One region of the Photobacterium sp. GB-210 genome, then DNA from elsewhere that is predicted to be linked to it. Evidence: riboswitches for the same ligand, from Rfam matches in the RefSeq annotation. Region 1 holds a riboswitch; the other holds the start of a gene.
The links. Region 1 has a riboswitch for thiamine pyrophosphate ahead of thiD (bifunctional hydroxymethylpyrimidine kinase/phosphomethylpyrimidine kinase). Riboswitches for the same ligand answer to the same signal wherever they lie in the genome.
Positions count from the first base shown of each region.

Region 2: it holds a riboswitch for thiamine pyrophosphate, as region 1 does, so the genes downstream of both, thiB (thiamine ABC transporter substrate binding subunit) here and thiD (bifunctional hydroxymethylpyrimidine kinase/phosphomethylpyrimidine kinase) in region 1, are expected to answer to the same signal.

Region 1 covers NZ_PYNU01000001.1:679,607-689,466, forward strand. The annotation lists gene C9J38_RS03135 (alpha-2-macroglobulin) at 1-1,201, shown strand, start outside; gene pbpC (penicillin-binding protein 1C) at 1,191-3,425, shown strand; gene C9J38_RS03145 (M66 family metalloprotease) at 3,581-6,838, shown strand; gene thiD (bifunctional hydroxymethylpyrimidine kinase/phosphomethylpyrimidine kinase) at 6,920-7,765, opposite strand; TPP riboswitch at 7,866-7,966, opposite strand; gene C9J38_RS03155 (sigma-54-dependent Fis family transcriptional regulator) at 8,231-9,715, shown strand; gene C9J38_RS03160 (DEAD/DEAH box helicase family protein) at 9,795-9,860, shown strand, end outside.
Region 2 covers NZ_PYNU01000012.1:36,489-46,348, reverse strand. The annotation lists gene leuA (2-isopropylmalate synthase) at 1-1,195, shown strand, start outside; gene leuB (3-isopropylmalate dehydrogenase) at 1,259-2,347, shown strand; gene leuC (3-isopropylmalate dehydratase large subunit) at 2,362-3,804, shown strand; gene leuD (3-isopropylmalate dehydratase small subunit) at 3,820-4,422, shown strand; gene C9J38_RS14070 (DUF547 domain-containing protein) at 4,563-5,345, shown strand; TPP riboswitch at 5,373-5,486, shown strand; gene thiB (thiamine ABC transporter substrate binding subunit) at 5,600-6,589, shown strand; gene thiP (thiamine/thiamine pyrophosphate ABC transporter permease ThiP) at 6,602-8,212, shown strand; gene thiQ (thiamine ABC transporter ATP-binding protein) at 8,199-8,933, shown strand; gene C9J38_RS14050 (PhoH family protein) at 9,015-9,860, opposite strand, start outside.

The DNA.
Region 1 (9,860 bases):
AACTGTTTATGTGACTGACTTTTTGCTACGTGCTGATAAAAAATTTCCAAATATAGTACCGAAAGCCATGCTGAAACGAGCGCAAGACGAGATCCTCGAATATGTGAAGAACCCAACACGCATGAAGCAATGGGCGTATAACCAACAAAATGCGGATAGTGCATTAACCTATGCGGCATATGTGTTGTCTCAACAAGGACTGCTCCAGTGGAGCGATATTGATAATTTAGGTCTTAAACTCTTCCCATCTGGACTAAGTGAATTACAGCTTGCGGCAAGTTATGCCAATGTGGGAGATAGTGATAAGGCATTAGCACTGTTAAATAATTACCATACGGTTAAACGTTACAGCAGCTATTTTCAAGATTATGGATCTAACCTGCGTGATAGCGCCTTGTCTGTATTGATTTTGCAGCAACTAAAATCGAATAGTATTTTGGCTCATAAAGCGGCGGAAATTCAAAAGCAGTTATTAGAACAACTTGTTGCAGAGTCGGGCGATAAATTGTGGTTGAGCACCCAAGAGCGTGGTGCATTGTTACAAGCTGCGATATTGACCCAAACATTGAATAAAGATCAGCCGTTTGATGTGACAATTAATGGTCATGATCAGCAACATACGGGTCCATTTTCAGTACCATTAACGGAAGGATTAACAATTACCAATCATAATACCAAGCCGCTGTACGTTAAATTACAGGGTGAGGGGTACCAGCAACGAAATAAATCGGAATCAAATAGTGATAATCCGTTGAATACATTAAAAGTGAATACGCTTTCACGCTCTGTTTATCAATTAGACGGCAAGCCATTTACTGGAAATACGGTAAAAGTCGGTCAGCGATTATTGGTTGTATTGAGTGTTAGTCTCAACCAACGAGTAAATGAAGGGTTACTGTCTAAGATGATCCCAGCAGGTTTTGTGTTAGAAAACCCTGCACTTAATCAAGGGCTTGATGTAGCAGCATTAGCGCCTAACGATGTGACATTAAGTTCACCAGAGCATAGTGAATATCGTAATGACCGTTATGTAATTTCTCAGTCATTTGATAAGGATAAAACCTATTCATTTGCGTATTTACTTCGTGCTGAAGTACCGGGAACCTTTACTATTCCGCCAATTTACATGGAGTCGATGTACCAGCCATCACAACATGCAGTGTACTGGCCTAAGCAAGATACGGTAACCATTGAAAAGTAATCACTCTATTCAACAGCCTGCATCACGTTATAAAAGGTGGATGCGGGCTTGTTGTATAACCATTGTGTTATTAGCTACTTGTGGTGTGGTGCTGAATTACGTATTTCCATTACCGCCACTTTATCCGAATGGCTCTGCGGTTGTTATTAAAAGCCAAGAGGGAGAGGTACTGCGAGCATTTGCAGATATGCAAGGGGTTCGTCGAACGCAACTAACATCACCGGATCAAGTTGATCCTTTTTATCGACAAGCGTTATTAACCTATGAAGATCGTTGGTTTTATTTCCATCCCGGGTTTAACCCTTTTTCGATCTTTCGTGCTGCATGGCAATGGGGTGTTAATGGGCATGTCGTCTCTGGTGGCTCAACATTAACCATGCAAGTTGCGCGTTTAATATCACCGCATTCACGTTCATTATCAGGCAAACTAACCCAGTTATTTCGAGCGCTTCAATTAGAGTGGTTTTTTAGTAAAGATCAGATCTTAACCTTATATTTAAATCTCGCCCCGTTTGGTGGCAATATCGAAGGGGTTGAGGCTGCGGCGCAACGTTACTTTGGAAAGTCTGCTCAATTGCTCACAAAGTCAGAAGCGGCATTACTGGTGGTATTACCGCAAAAACCATCGTTATATCGCCCAGACCGTTTCCCTGAACGTGCAAAAGCGATGCGTAATAAAGTGCTTGAACGATTAGTGCGTTATAACAAGCTCGATCAATACAGTGAGAACTTTTTGCAACAGGAACCCGTCGTTGTTGTTCCTTATTTTCAACCACTGCAAGCGCCGTTATTGAGCCGAATGCTACAGCAAAGCTATCCACACCAAGCGGTGATGAAAACCACTATTCGAGCGGATATTCAAAAGCGAATTCACCGTCTGCTCACGACTGTTTCTCAACGCTTACCTGCAAAAAGCTCTGCGGCTATCGTTGTGGTTGATAATGTGTCTGCTAATGTTATTGCCTATCAAGGCTCAGCTGATTTTAATGATGTTAGCCGTTTTTCTTATGTTGATATGGTGCAAGCGGTTCGATCGCCAGGTTCAACCTTAAAGCCATTCATTTATGGTACGGCCCTTGATCTTGGGATCATTCATTCTCAAAGTTTGCTCAGTGATATTCCGTCATCGTTTTCAGGTTATAAGCCACAAAACTTAAATGGCAAATTTCAAGGCGCAGTGAGTATGAGTGAGGCATTAAAACAATCACTGAACATTCCTTTAATACAAGTTTTTAATAAAGAAACACCAGAGGTTTTTGATCAAAAACTGCAACATGCTGGGATTCAATTACAGCATATAAAACCAAATTTAGCGGTAGGGTTAGGTGGGACAGGAACCAATTTAATCACACTGGCAGCTATGTACCGAACACTGGCAACGAATGGGCAATATCAGCCTTTACAACTGCTACAAAATGCCAAATCAGTTGTGAGTAAACCACTACTTTCACCGGCTTCAAGTTGGATTATTTTTAAAACACTGAGTGAAATAAGCGCACCAGATAGAGTAGTACCATCGATAAGACGTCAAATTGCTTGGAAAACAGGAACCAGTTATGGTTATCGTGATTTTTGGTCGATAGGTGTTAGCCCTGATTTTACCGTTGGCGTGTGGATAGGACGCCCAGACTCTAGCCCTGTTGTGGGTTATTTAGGAGCGACACAAGCCGCACCTATTATGTTTGACGCCTTTGATCAGTTACCCCGCGATCAACACCAACGAATAAAACCTAAAGACGTTGTGACAAAGACCATTTGTTGGCCGAGTGGGCGTGATAAGCAAATTACGCCTCTTGCACAATGTGTTTCGCAAAGAAAAGCCTATACCGTAAGAGGAATTACGCCACCCACGTTGGAAACCGATGGACGTTTTTTACTTCCAAGTTTGGATACGGCTCAAACAACGTGGCCGAAACGTCTAGCAAATTGGCAACAACAACGAGGAGGTATTGCAACGCCTAAAGGACAAGGTGAGCTAGAGAAAAGGAACGCACGAGTTGTGCCGTATATTAAGCAAATAGTGACAGGACAGCATTACTATAAAGATCAATTAGACGTATTACCGCTACAAACGCTAGATGAAAACGTAAAGGTTGATTGGTATGTTAATAACCAACCATTTACCGGTAATGAAATTAAATTAGTGGATTACTCGGGTAAGGTGCGTATCACTGCTTGTATTAATGGAGTATGTGATAAACGTGAAATTGTTGTTCATCCGTAATCGAAAGCGTCAAGAAAACAGTGTTTATTAAGTGGTGTTTTTGACGGTTTATTTAAAAATAAATTATTACAAATCAAATAGATAAATTAATTCTAAATTGTATTGTTATTGTTTATATTTCGCCAAATACATATTATTAACATTGTGCGAAAATAATGAAAAAGAAGTATTTAGTCAGCCTATTGCCAGTATTGCTTATGGCGCAATATGGACAAGCAGAAACAATCGGATCCACAGTACCAGAAACACTTTATTTTAATAAAAAAGCGTTGCCATCAGACACTCAAGGCACACTGCAAGGTAGTGTTAGTGTTGCTCAAAGCGTGATCATGCAAACGAGCAATAAGATTGAAAATGATCGCCAACCACATCTTGTTTCTCTTCGTCGTACACTGGTGCTGTTTGAGCCTCATGCAGATATGCTAGAGCAAGACGAAGTGGTTACTGTGACTGCTAAAAATAAACAAAACGACGTGGTTTATCACACGGTGATGCGTCAACCACAACAGTTGCCACAAGTGGCGGGTAAGCTTGACAAGTATGTTGAGATAACGAAGCCATCACAGTTCTCTCTAACTATCACTAGCAATCACGATCTTAGTGATATCTCTGGTGAAGCGGGTATAACACATTTTAAAGCACTACTTGCTCAACACGATACCGTTTTAGTTAAAACTGGAGATGGCCATTGGGCAGGGCATTTTATTTTGCCTGATGATAAGAGCTTCAATAATAAGAAGATCACCTTTATTTCAGATGCTGGCTACAATTCTCAAATTGAATATGCACAAGGTACAGATACAATCAGCCGTGGTAACCAATTGACCTATCAAAATATTGATGGCGTTTGGTATGGTGAGTCGGATATGGCAATCAGCCGAATTTCATATAGCGATAAAGCTTATTCAGCGGTACTTCCAGCCGAAGCCGTTAAGTTGGGTTTACGCTTAACTTTCACCAGTGGAAATAAGAAAGAAGGGACGGTTTCAGATATTAAGATCGGTGCGAATACCAGTATGATCTTAAATACAATCGATATTGGTTTATTAACAGAGCCAAGAGATCAATTTATCTTTATCGATGATCCAGAATTACACCGTCAGTATTTCCAAAGTCTTCAGATCAGTAAATTGATCGTTAACCCTTATGAAGCCGTGCATCTTAAAGAGATCATGTTGCCAGATGGTCGCTTACTTCAAGGTGTTGATCCTAGTGATGCAGACGGTTACGGCAGTGATTCACATTACCGTATTGCACGTGAACTTATCTCTTCAGGTATTAACAGTGCTAACTATGGTGTCAATTCATCAAAAGTACGCCCCGAAAGCCAGTGGAATATTGAAGCGCCATACCATGCAACACAAGTCACGGTGAATAACTCAATTGGTAATTATACTGATGGTTTAATTACACACGGTATGTTGGGTTCTTACGCAGGTGTTGCTTCTGTCGTGAGCTCAACGGGTAACGAATTTAGCCATGAAGTCGGTCATGAACTAGGAGTCGGTGCCCATTACCCTGGTGGCTTTATGGGATCGATTCACAAAAGTTCTACCGAAGCGAACTCTACATGGGGGTGGGATGGTTATAAAAATATCTTTATTCCTAATTTTACTAAAGGTGTAACGAACCAAGAGTCATGCTATGAAGGGGAATGTGTTGCACCTTTTGAAGGTCACAGTTTTGGTTTTGGTACCATGTCTGGCGGTCAACCGCTTTACCCTAAATACAATGCATATACATTACACGCGCCGTATGAGCTGAGTGTATTCCAAGATTTTGTAGAAAATAAAGCGAATTTTGATCCAGCGTCACCAACAGGTTATAGCAAGTGGGATCACACAGAAAAAGTGATGAAGCCATGGACGCATTCAGTGGCTGATGATTTAGCGTTTTCGGTTGTTACGGTCAGTGGTAACGGCCCGCTTAGTGAATTTGGTGAAAATAGCGATAAATTTCAACAGTTATTTGCTAAACATCAAGTGGTTCACTTAACAACGGCTAATGCCGCTTGGGCTCGTGACTTTTATTTACCGACTGATGCGAAATTAGAAGGGAAAGTGGCGCTATTTGAATCATGGGCGGGTTGGAATTCAACTATCCATTATAACGACCAACAAATGACATTAAGCCATGGTCAAAAACATGTCTTTATGTTTACCAATGGTGTTTGGCAGTTAACAGATAATGCGCTATTAGAGCGCAACGTGGATTTGATCCCATACGCGCAAGGCGTACAGGTAACAACCTTGGTAGGGTATTACGATCCACAGAAAACACTACCAAGCTACATCTACCCAGCTCTGCATGGTGCATACGGTAATGTTTACGTTGATAACTTCACGGCTTCAACATGTCAGTTGGATGTGTTGACGCAAAACGGTGGCACCAAAACGTTCAACCTGTATAACCGTCGTTTGCAAGATGGTCACATGAACCGTTTTCACATCAATATTGAAAGTGCACTGAAACCATACCGCGCAGAAGTTAGCTGTGGTGGTGAAGTATTAAATACAATGGATATAGTGCCGGCAAAAGCGTCGTTAAAAGCAAGTATTGTGACAACGGAGGCAGGAAAAGCACCCGTTATCACAGGTGTTGACGATATTGTTGTTGCACATGGTGATTTATTTGCGCCACTTGCAGGAGTAACAGCGACAGATGATTACGATGGTGATGTCACTGCCTCTATCGTGGTTGAAGGTACTGTTGATACCAATAAAGTGGGTCATTACACGCTAACTTACAAAGCTTATGACAGTGCTTTAAGTGAATCTGTTGTTGTGCGTAAAGTTGAAGTGTTTAGTGCAAAACCTGTGTTAGAAGGGATTAGCGATACGACTATTCAACTCGGTGATACCTTTGATGCAAAAACAGGTATTACCGCAAAAGATGCAGAAGATGGCGACATAACGGCCAATATTATTATCGAAGGTGAAGTCAATACGAGCCTAGCTGGTAACTACACCTTGAATTACCGTATTACTGACAGCGCACAACAAACCACAGAAGCGCAACGTGTTGTGACGGTTGAAGGTAGCGCAGTGTGCGAAAACACATGGAGTGCACAAAGTATTTATGTGGCAGGAGATGAAGTCAGCCACAATGGTGTGGTATGGCTAGCAGGTTGGTGGACAAAAGGTGAAGAGCCGGGAACAACGGGTGAGTGGGGTGTTTGGAAACAAATTGCAACCGAAGGGTGTACCTCAGTCAAACCAGAAGTGACGCCACCTGCGCCGGGAGAATATCCAACGTATCAAGCGGGCACAGTTTACCAACAAGGGGATATTGTTCGTGCTAGCGATGAGCAGTTATACCAATGTAAACCGTGGCCTAATTCAGGTTGGTGCTCAAGTGCTTCTTATGCCCCAGCAAGCAGTGCTTATTGGCAAGATGCTTGGACAAAACTGTAATCACATAATATTTACTATATAAATCAAAGCGGTGAGTAAAATCACCGCTTTTTTATATCACGCTATATGATATTCCACTTATTACGATCTATTTGGATCATGAGTGAAAAAATGATTCACAGGGCCATGACCACGACCAATATTGAGCTGATCAGCGGCTGAAATGGCAGAGGTAATATATTCTTTGCCACGCTGTGTTGCTTGTTCGATCGAATAACCTTGAGCAAGGTAAGAAGCAATAGCTGAAGAGAGGGTACAGCCAGTACCATGGGTATTGTGGGTATCAATACGTTTTGTTTTTAGCTCGATAATATCGTCACTTAATATCAATAAATCATTACTTTCTGAATCACTTTCTAGGTGCCCACCTTTAAGCAGTATGGCTTTTGTTTGTATGTCACGCAGTTTGCTGACTAATCCCAACATATCTGTATGATTGTGTGGGATCTCGCTGTTTGTCAGCGCAGCGGCTTCAGGTAAATTAGGCGTGATGAGATCAGCTAATGGAAGTAGTTTTTGTTTTAATGTACTAATGGCTGACTGTTGTAATAATAAGTCACCACTGGTGGCAACCATAACGGGATCAATCACAAGATAGCGTGGCTTGTACTCTTTTATTTTGTTCGCAACTAGCGTGATGATGTCACTATCGGCAAGCATGCCTATTTTAACTGCCTGAATATTTAGATCGGTAAAAACAGCATCTAACTGTTGTTCTATCATCACAAGAGGAATAGGAAGAATACCACTAACACCTTGGGTGTTTTGCGCCGTAATTGCAGTGATCACCGAACAAGCATAGCCACCAGTTGCTGAAATAGCTTTGATATCGGCTTGAATACCCGCGCCACCACTACTGTCAGAGCCAGCAATAGTTAAAACGATAGGCGTTGTAACATGGGATGTATTATTGGTGTGTGATGACATAACAGATTCCTAATTACGCGTTAGGAACCGGTGCCAAGTAATGAAAGGATCGGTTGATGTGAAGTGATGAGATCCAGTGATAACTTGGCTAAACAATACGGATATTGTTTATTTAGTTCCCTCCGCCAGTGTTAACTGGTTCAGGTTCAACGGGTCCCACTTAAATTGTGATCTCAGCGTAATGCCCCCCGACTAACTCTCAAATCCTAATAGATAAACGTTTTGTTGTCACGTACTTATAAAATAAGGGGTTACATCAGCATTCATGTTAGATAAAAACCAAAGATGTAATGGTCAGGTGAAATAATCATTCCCCGACAAAGAACCCGAGCAATAAAAACAATATTAGTTTCATTGACATATTATGTATTATGCAACTGCTCGGTTAAGACACTGTAGATTACCTCACACCTTTACCGCATCAGATTGATTAAAATAAACAAAACTAAAATCACGGACGTTAAAATGGCAACTCTGCTTAGCTGGCTTGGTAGAACAGATTTAGATCAAATGAAGCTAGATAAACCAGCTTCCATTGCAACCCTCGCTCTTAGAGGGCCGATGCTTGATAGCGTCGTTATTCTTGCGAGTACATGGGATGACGAATGGTTTGACTACAAGGACTGGTTAAAAAGAAAGTTAGCATGTGCTGGGCGTTCTAAAACATCAGTAGAGATAAAACGTGTCAGATTAACTTCACCGATTGATTATTTATCAATAACGAAAGTCATGCAAAAGCAATTGAGTGACGTTTCCTCAGATGCGACTCAGGTGTATATCAATCTGACATCAGGTACCCCAGCCATGACTGTTGTATCAGTGCTGCTGGGCAAGGGTAATGCTAAATGTCAGTTCGTTCAAACATCGCCAAAAGGGGAAATCAATAATGTCGATATCCCGGTAGATTTTGCCTCTGAGTATGCGAAATCTTCATCTACTGCGATTTCACAACTGGTATCCAAACACCCTAAAAATGAGGGTGCTTTTAGCTCAATAACCGCCAAATCAGCCGTAATGCAAGAAACCGTCAAAAAAGCGCAACGTTTAGCGTATTCGGATCTACCAGCATTATTATTAGGTGAAAGCGGAACGGGTAAAGAGGTACTTGCAAAGTCTATTCATCAAGCCAGCCTCCGACAGCAAAAGCCATTTAAAGCCGTCAACTGCGGTGCGCTACCTGAAAACCTCGTCGATTCAATTTTATTTGGTCACAGAAAGGGAGCCTTCACGGGAGCTGAGCGTGATCATGAAGGACTGTTTGAGCAAGCAAACGGCGGCACACTGTTTTTAGATGAAGTCGGTGAGCTTCCTTTAGTGGTGCAAGTCAAACTATTACGAGCGTTACAACAACAAGAGATCACGCGTGTGGGTGATACCGTTACCCGCACCATCGATGTACGGATAATCGCAGCGACGCATCGTGATTTATTTCGTATGGTGTCTGATGAAACGTTTCGTGAAGATTTATTTTATCGCCTCGCTGTTGGCGTTATCACATTACCGCCATTAAGGCAGCGCGCTGAAGATATTCCCGACATCATTACCACGTTCATGGCAGACATCAATCAACAGATGGAAAAGCATCCGCTGTTTGAAAGTAAAAACATTTCCGATGCTGCAATAAATTTTACCGTTTCACATCACTGGCCGGGTAATATTCGTGAGCTTTGGAATACATTGAACCGTGCTACGCTATGGTCTGAAAATAAAGAGCTAAGCCGTGCGGATATCGAAAAAGCAACATTAAGTTTAGATAATACACCGTCCGCTGAAGATAAGTTCCATATTCCGGGCGATTTGCAGCAATATATTGATAATATTAAAAAAGATGCGATTATCTCTGCCATGGATTTTGCCAGTGGAAACAAATCTAAGGCTGCTAAATCATTAGGTTTAAAAAATCATCAAACATTGAATAATTGGCTTAAAACGTACGATTTAGATGCTTGATGAAACAAAGAAAAGCGAATGGCATAAACGTTGCGATAGGCATAGGTATCAAAGGAGAGCAACTAAGGTGAAAACGTCCATGAATTTCGAACATTTACGTAATCAGTGGCCAGAGTTGGCAGAGCTTGGCGCATTTGCTGAAACC
Region 2 (9,860 bases), on a different contig from region 1:
TGTCATTGATATGGGTGTCGCAGCTGTAAAGCGCGCGCGTAATTATACTGATGATGTTGAGTTTTCATGTGAAGATGCGGGCCGTACACCAATTGATAATCTGTGCCGCATGGTAGAAGCCGCTATCGATGCGGGCGCTAACACCATTAACATCCCTGATACCGTGGGCTACACCCTGCCAAGCGAATTTGGCGGCATTATCACTCAACTATTTAACCGCGTTCCAAATATCGATAAGGCAGTGATTTCTGTTCACTGTCACGATGATTTAGGCATGTCTGTTGCCAACTCAATGGCGGCCGTTCAAGCGGGTGCTCGTCAGGTAGAAGGAACCATTAATGGTCTAGGTGAGCGTGCAGGTAACTGCTCACTAGAAGAAATTGCGATGATCATCAAAACGCGTCAGGAGTTACTGGGCGTTACAACCAATATCAAACACGATGAAATTCACCGTACCAGTAAAATGGTTAGTCAGTTGTGTAATATGCCAATTCAAGCCAATAAAGCGATTGTTGGTGCTAATGCCTTTAGTCACTCATCGGGTATCCACCAAGATGGGATGCTAAAAAATAAAAACACCTATGAAATCATGACGCCTGAATCGATTGGCCTTAAAAACCAAGCACTAAACCTAACCAGTCGCTCTGGTCGTGCGGCAGTTAAAAGTCACATGGATGCATTGGGCTACACCGAGAAAGAGTATAGCCTAGATAAACTGTATGCTGATTTCTTAAAACTGGCTGATCGAAAAGGCCAAGTGTTTGATTATGACTTAGAAGCACTGATGCATTTTTCTAACCTTCGTGATGAAGATGACTACTTCAAGCTGAACTACCTAAGTGTTCAGTCGGGTAGTGTGATGGCCACCACCAGTATCAAACTATTGTGTGGTGACGAAGAAAAATGTGAAGCGGCGGTCGGTAATGGTCCTGTCGATGCGTTATACCAGTGTATTTACCGCCTAACAGGTTATGACATTGTACTGGATAAATTTGATTTAACTGCAAAAGGCGAAGGCGAAGACGGCTTAGGACAAGCTGATATCATCGCTAATTATAAAGGCAGAAAATACCACGGAACGGGCTTAGCAACCGATATTGTAGAAGCGTCTGGTCAAGCGTTACTGCACGTTATCAATAGCATTCACCGTGCAGATCAAATTGAAGAAATAAAGCAGCGCTCAGCAACTCACTAGTTGATAACGCTTACAGCGACTCACGAATTTATACTTTTAAACAATTATGGAGAGCAAGATACCATGGCTGGTTCTTACAATATTGCAGTTTTACCCGGTGACGGGATTGGTCCAGAAGTGATGCAACAGGCACATAAAGTGCTAAATGCAATCGAGGCTAAATTTAATCTAACCTTTAATCGTACAGAATATGATGTAGGTGGTATTGCTATCGATAATCATGGCTGCCCACTACCTGATGCCACTCTAAAAGGCTGTGAACAATCCGATGCCGTATTATTTGGCTCTGTTGGTGGCCCTAAGTGGGAGCATTTAGCACCTAACGATCAACCTGAACGTGGTGCTCTTCTACCACTTCGTAAACACTTCCAATTATTTTGTAATCTACGTCCAGCTCAAATTCACCGTGGCTTAGAGAAGTTCTCTCCGCTACGCGCTGATATTTCAGAGCGTGGTTTTGATATTGCTGTTGTGCGTGAGCTCACTGGCGGTATTTACTTTGGTCAGCCAAAGGGCCGCGAAGGTGAAGGCGCACAAGAAAAAGCGTTCGATACTGAAGTCTACTACCGCTATGAAATTGAACGTATTGCAAAAATTGCGTTTGAATCAGCTCGCTTACGCAGCAAAAAAGTCTGCTCTATTGATAAAGCTAACGTCCTACAGAGCTCTATTTTATGGCGTGAAGTCGTAGAAGAAATCGCAAAAGATTACCCTGATGTGACGTTAACTCATATGTACATTGATAACGCGACCATGCAGCTGATTAAAGATCCTTCTCAATTTGATGTCATGCTATGTTCAAATATCTTCGGCGATATCATCTCGGATGAATGTGCAATGATCACAGGCTCTATGGGAATGTTGCCTTCAGCTAGCCTTAACCAAGATAAGTTTGGTATGTACGAGCCTGCTGGCGGCTCAGCACCGGATATTGCAGGTAAAAACATTGCAAACCCAGTGGCGCAGATCCTATCAGCAGCACTGATGCTTCGTTACAGCCTAGGTGAAGAAACAGCAGCGCGTGCTATTGAGCAAGCAGTATCACAAGCGCTAGAAGCTGGTGAGTTAACCGCCGATCTTGCAAGTGATAAACCAGCACTAACCACCAGTGAAATGGGCGATAAGATCGCAGCCTACATTCAACAAGCATAAGGGAGCATTGAGCAATGTCGAACACTAATAATAACGCTTCAGCTTCACCTAAAACGCTTTATGAAAAAGTTTACGATTCCCATGTTGCCGTTGCAGCAGAAGGGGAAAACCCGATCTTATATATCGACCGTCACCTTGTACATGAAGTGACATCCCCGCAAGCTTTTGATGGCTTGCGTGAGAAGGGTCGTAAAGTGCGTCAAGTATCAAAAACATTCGCCACGATGGATCACAACGTTTCTACCCAAACTAAAGATATCAATGCATCGGGGGAAATGGCACGTATTCAAATGGAAACACTGGCAAAAAACTGTGAAGAGTTTGGTGTCACCCTGTATGACTTAAACCACAAATATCAAGGCATTGTACACGTCATGGGGCCTGAGCTGGGTATTACTCTGCCGGGTATGACCATTGTTTGTGGTGACTCACACACCGCGACTCACGGTGCCTTTGGCGCACTGGCTTTCGGTATTGGTACCTCGGAAGTAGAACATGTCTTAGCCACCCAAACCTTAAAACAATCTCGTGCGAAAACCATGAAGATTGAAGTTAAAGGTAAAGTAGCTGAAGGCATTACAGCAAAAGACATCGTCCTTGCCATCATTGGTAAAACAACCGCAGCTGGCGGTACTGGCTATGTGGTTGAGTTCTGTGGCGAAGCAATCACAGACCTTACAATGGAAGGTCGTATGACCGTTTGTAATATGGCGATTGAACTAGGCGCTAAAGCAGGTTTAATTGCACCGGATCAAACGACCTTTGATTATATTAAAGATCGTGAATTTGCCCCGAAAGGCGCAGACTTTGATGCCGCTGTAGAATACTGGACATCATTGAAATCCGATCCGAACGCCGAGTTTGATGCCGTTGTAACGCTCGATGCTAAAGACATAAAGCCACAAGTGACATGGGGAACAAACCCAGGTCAAGTGATTGCCGTTGATGAGCCAATCCCTGCCCCTGAAAGCTTTAACGATCCCGTTGAAAAAGCCTCTGCAGAAAAAGCATTAGCTTACATGGGACTAGAAGCTGGCAAAGCCCTGTCTGATTTTGCCGTTGATAAAGTCTTTATTGGTTCATGCACTAACTCACGTATTGAAGATATGCGCGCAGCAGCAGCCATTGCCAAAGGGCGTAAAGTTGCCGCTAACGTACAAGCTTTAGTCGTTCCAGGCTCAGAGCAAGTGAAAGCACAAGCTGAAAAAGAAGGGCTTGATAAAATCTTCATTGAAGCAGGCTTTGAATGGCGACTACCCGGTTGTTCAATGTGTCTGGCAATGAATAACGATCGCTTAGGTCCCGGTGAGCGTTGTGCGTCAACCAGTAACCGTAACTTTGAAGGCCGCCAAGGTCGTGATGGGCGTACTCATCTAGTTAGCCCAGCTATGGCAGCAGCAGCGGCATGTGCCGGACATTTTGTTGATATTCGCCAACTAGATGCCGCATCGGTGTAACAAAAGGATTTGAACATGACAGGTTTTAAACAACACACAGGTTTAGTTGTACCGCTAGATACGGCAAATATTGATACCGATGCGATTATTCCAAAACAGTTTTTGCAGAAAGTAACCCGAACTGGATTTGGTAAGCACCTTTTCCATGATTGGCGTTTTCTAGATGATGCAGGCGAGCAGGCAAACCCTGACTTTATTATGAACGCCCCTCGCTACCAAGGCGCGAGTATCTTACTGGCGCGTGAAAACTTTGGTTGTGGCTCTTCTCGTGAACATGCACCGTGGGCGCTTGCTGATTACGGTATCCAAGTTATGATTGCGCCAAGCTTTGCCGATATTTTCTATGGTAACTCGATCAATAACCAAATGGTGCCCGTACGTCTCTCTGAGCAAGACGTTGACACTTTATTTAAGTATGTCGATGAAAATGAAGGCGCACAGATCACGGTTGATCTTGAAAAAATGATCGTCAGTGCGGATGGTAAAGAGTACACCTTTGAAATTGATGAATTCCGTCGTCACTGCCTATTAAATGGCTTAGACAATATCGGTTTGACACTGCAACACGAAGATAAAATTACAGACTTTGAAAACCGTATTCCTCGCTTCTTAGCGTAATCGTACATCATCTGAAATCGGACGCCCTGTTTAATATAAACAGGGCGTTTTTATTTAAAATATCAAAAAGATAATGAAATTAGCCAATACTTATTACGGTCTTAATCAATATTGTTACTTATTATATTAATAGGAAAAATATGCGTATTGTTATTGCCACTTGGCTGCTGTTATTCACTCTGCCGATCTTTGCTGCGCCAAAATCCGAACTCTGGTCATATTGGCAACCTCATGATCCTAAAAACACAAACAAGATCAGTCATCAAGATTGGCAGCAACTACTCGATAAATATCTTGTCATTCAACCGGATCAAACCTTATTTCGTTATAACCAAGTATCAAGTGCAGATAAACAAAAGCTAGCAACTTATATTAAGCGACTCAGTGCCCAAAATCCTCACCGTTATAATCGTGATGTTCAATTTGCCTATTGGGTTAATTTATATAACGCCCTAACTGTTCAATTAATTATTGATAATTACCCTGTAAAATCAATCACTAAACTTGGAGGTTTATTTAGCTTTGGGCCATGGGATCAAACCATTATTACCATTAATAATAAAAAGCTAACTTTAAACGATATTGAACATCGGATCTTACGCCCTATCTGGCAAGATCCTAGGATCCACTACGCAGTCAACTGTGCCAGTCTTGGTTGTCCTGATTTACTGCCTAAAGCATTTAATAGCGATCGATTAGACTCCCAGTTAGATCAAGCTGCAACACGTTTTATTAATAGTGAAAAAGCAATAAAAATAACAAAAAATGGCATCACACTGTCATCTATCTATGATTGGTATCAAGCTGATTTTGGATCGTTAATTGAGTTACAACAACACCTTAATCATTATCGTATTACGCCTAACCTACAATTCACTCAGATCCATTACATCTATAATTGGCAACTTAATCAGAAGCTATAACTTCGATACAGTTGCAGGTACAATAGTTTGTTCTCATTGGGGAGCCATTTGGCTGAGATTGTTAGGCATACGTGCTTTATAGCAGGACCCATTGAACCTGAACCAGGTAATGCTGGCGTAGGAATTGAGATGCTCGAACATGCTTTCGAGCTCGCTGACCATTGCATGATGCAACAGCACTCAAACCTGTGCCGCTCTCTCTTTCAATTTTTGTCCCAAGGATGCAGGACATCTCGGAGCGCATAGTGAAAAAAATAAACACTCTTCTTCCCCTAATCTCTCTGTCATTAGTTGCAAGCTCAGCTTTCGCCTCAGACAATACTCTTAATGTTTATACCTACAGCTCCTTTGCTTCCGACTGGGGTCCTGGTCCTGTAGTAAAGAAAGCGTTTGAAAAACAATGTAATGGTTGTACGGTCAATTTTGTTTCTTTAGAAGATGGCGTATCGATTTTAAATCGCGTTCGTCTTGAAGGGAAAAACAGTAAAGCAGATGTGTTATTAGGGCTAGATAACAACCTAATGACAGAAGCGAAAAATACCGGCCTATTAGCAAAAAGTGATGTTGATACCAGTAAGCTCACGCTTCCTAAAGGTTGGAGTGATGATACTTTCATCCCTTATGATTACGGCTATTTTGCCTTTGTGTATGACAGCGATAAACTGAAAAACCCACCAGCGAGTTTAGATGCTCTGATCAAAGATCAAAATATCAGCGTTATCTATCAAGATCCTCGTACTTCAACCCCTGGCCAAGGTCTAATGTTATGGATCAAATCGGTCTACGGTGATAAAGCCCCTGAAATGTGGCAGCAACTAGCGAAACACACCGTGACCGTCACTAAGGGTTGGTCTGAAGCCTATAACATGTTCTTAAAAGGCGAATCAGATATGGTGCTTTCATACACCACATCACCAGCTTATCACATCATTGCTGAAGACAAGCACCAGTACAAAGCGGCTAACTTTAAAGAAGGCCATTATATGCAAGTTGAAGTGGCAGCGAAGATGAAAAATAGCCCACATCCAAAACTTGCCGATCAATTTATGCAATTTATTGTAAGTGATGCTTTTCAGTCACAAATTGCTACCCACAACTGGATGTATCCAGTAACAAAGCAAAGCCTACCGAAAGGTTTTGATGAACTCACCGTACCAAGCAAAGCACTTGAATTTAGTGCCGACGAAGTGGCAACACATCGCAAAGCCTGGATCCGAGAGTGGCAGCAAGCCCTCACTCAGTAATGGTTTAAGACTTTGAACAAACGCATTACCTTATTGCCCGGCATTATCAGTGCCGGGCTGATCACTCTTGTTGTTGTTGCCGCGCTCACCGCCTTAATCAGCCAAGCTAACGACTGGCAACTATCAACACTATGGCATGATCCTTATCTGCGACATGTAACAGGATTTAGCTTCTATCAAGCCATCTTGTCGACTCTATTTAGCATCATCCCAGCGATTCCGATTGCTTATGCACTCTCACGACGGCAGTTTGTAGGAAAAGCTCTGCTATTACGTTTATTTGCGATGACGCTCGTGATGCCCGTATTGGTTGCTGTTTTTGGGTTATTATCGATTTATGGCAAAAGTGGATTGATCAGCCATAACCTAGAAATACTAGGCTTACCGCCATTAAACATTTACGGTTTAAGCGGGATTTTACTGGCTCACGTATTTTTAAACCTGCCACTGACCGTGCGTTTTCTACTGCAAAGTCTCGATGGTATCCCCGCAGAGCAACATCAGCTTGCAGCGCATTTAGGTATTACTGGCTGGAGTAAATTTCGCTTAATTGCATGGCCTCGACTACGCCAACAACTGCCGCATATCGCGGGTTTAGTCTTTATGTTGTGCTTTACCAGCTTTGCCGTGATCATGTCGCTTGGCGGTGGCCCTAAATCAACCACTATCGAGCTCGCCATTTATCAAGCGTTGCGTTATGACTTTGATTTAGCGACAGGGGCTATTTTAGCCTTATGGCAAATGCTACTTTGCTGCTCATTAGTACTTTTTACCCAACGTTTTGCTAAACCGCTTTCCACCCTCAACGGCTCTATCAGCAAAAATGTAGTGAATTATAACGATACATGGCGCGCTAAATGTTGGGATGTATTCTGGATCATTTGTGCGTTAATGTTTGTTATACCACCGATCATAGCCGTCTTTGTATCGGGTATTAACCATCAATTATTTAATATCTTAGAACAAAAGCAGTTATGGTCAGCAATCACTAACTCACTCCATATCGCACTATTTTCCTGCTTATTAGCATTTTGTCTTGGCGTCATGATCCTCATCACGAGTCGTAGCTTACGCTTAGCACGTAAAAAACTGGCTGCTGACGGGATTGAAATGATCGGCACAGTGATTTTAGTGACACCTGGGTTAGTGTTAAGTACTGGTATTTTTCTTTTACTGCGCCAATATACTGATGCTTACAGTGCTGCGTTTTGGGTTGTGGTCTGTGTTAATGCCCTAATGGCACTGCCCTATGTAATCAAAACATTAAGTCAACCAATGCTCCACCTCGCGCAGCAATATAATCCGTTATGTCGCAGTTTAGGGATGACGCATCTATCGCGATTACGTTTGGTTGAGTGGCGTGCATTACGTGCCCCTATTGCCCAAGCTCTCGCTATTAGCTTTGTCTTATCACTGGGGGATTTAGGTGCGATTGCATTATTTGGCAGTCAAGACTTTCAAACGCTGCCATTGTATTTATTTGAACTCATGGGCAGTTACCGAATGGATGCCGCTGCTGTTGCTGCACTGGTTTTACTGTTACTCAGCTTAGGTTTATTTAGTGCCGTCGAGTATCTTGTTGTTACTCGCCATCGCCAAGGAGCTCATCATGCTAAACATTAATCAACTCAACTATACCTACTTACCTCAACACAAAAATGAGGTTGCGATGGCGTTGAGCTTTGATGTTCAGCTTGAGCAGGGAGATATCGCTGCACTCATTGGCCCAAGTGGCGCAGGTAAAAGTACCTTATTCGCACTCATTGCTGGCTTTCTCGTCCCTGATAGCGGTGAGATCACCGTTAATAGCCAATCTATCTGTCAGCTAGAGCCTGCGCAACGTCCACTCTCGATGTTATTTCAAGAGCACAATTTATTTCCTCACCTCAGTGTATTTGAAAACATTGCGTTAGGTATCAACCCAAACCTTAAACTTACCGCAGAGCAAAAACAGCGAGTGACTAATTCAGCGAAACAAGTGGGGATTGATACCTATCTTGAGCGTTTACCTGAGCAGCTTTCTGGCGGGCAACGTCAGCGAGTAGCATTAGCGCGATGTTTATTACGAGAGCGCCCTTTGCTACTGCTTGATGAACCATTTTCGGCCCTTGACCCTGCACTGCGTGCGGAGATGTTAAACCTCGTTAAGCAATTAGCCACAACCCGTAATATGACGGTATTGATGATCACTCATAGTCCTGAAGATGCCGAAAAAATTGCCAATAAATGTATTTTTATTAATGAAGGTACTATCAAAGCGGTAGGAGAAACCTGTGATGTTTTATCTAATCCCGTATTACCTGAGCTTAAAAACTATCTCGGTTTAACCCTACCAGAAACATAACCGCAGAATGCAATAAGTAACAATATAAACAAAAAAGCGAGCACCCAATGTGCTCGCTTTTCTTATTCTTCTTGCTAGTGATTAAAGATTTTCTTCGGCAAATTCAGCTAGACGGCTTCGAACCACCCCGTTGAGATAAATATTGGCGCTACCTTCAAAGTTTTTAAAGCGCTCAACAATATAGGTTAATCCCGAGGTCACTGGGGATAGATAGTTGGAATCAATTTGAGCAAGGTTACCCGAACACACAATTTTTGTGCCTTCACCACATCGGGTAATAATGGTTTTAATTTGTGACGCTGTTAAGTTTTGACACTCATCGAGTAAAACAAAGGCATTTTGAATAGAACGCCCACGCATAAAGTTAATCGATTTAAATTGAATATTGGCTTTATCAAAAATGTACTTCATTGAGCCATCAGTACAAACATCATGCTTATGAAGTGCTTCCATAGTATCGGTAACCGCTGCCAGCCATGGCATCATTTTTTCTTCTTCGGTACCCGGTAGGAAACCAATCGACTCAGCGATTTCGGGTGTATTACGAGTGACAATAATTTTGTCATACATCCCTTTTTCAATGACCTGCTCAAGTGCTGCAGCCATTGCTAAAATGGTTTTACCACAGCCAGCAGGACCCGTTAAGATCACTAAATCAATCCGAGGATCAAGCATTGCATCTAGCGCCATCCCTTGATAAATATTTTTAGGATTAACGCCCCAAGCTTGTCGATGCATTAGTCGCTCTTGGCTAATGTCTTTAATGGTGACACTTTCATCATCAATACTTTGAATTCTAGCAGCAAAATCATTGCCTTCATCCAGTAGATATTGATTAACAAAGGGAGTTTCAAATAAGTTTTTAGGTAAGGTATGTAAAGTTGAACGACCTCTATTTTCCGACTGACACTCAGCAACATTTTCCCA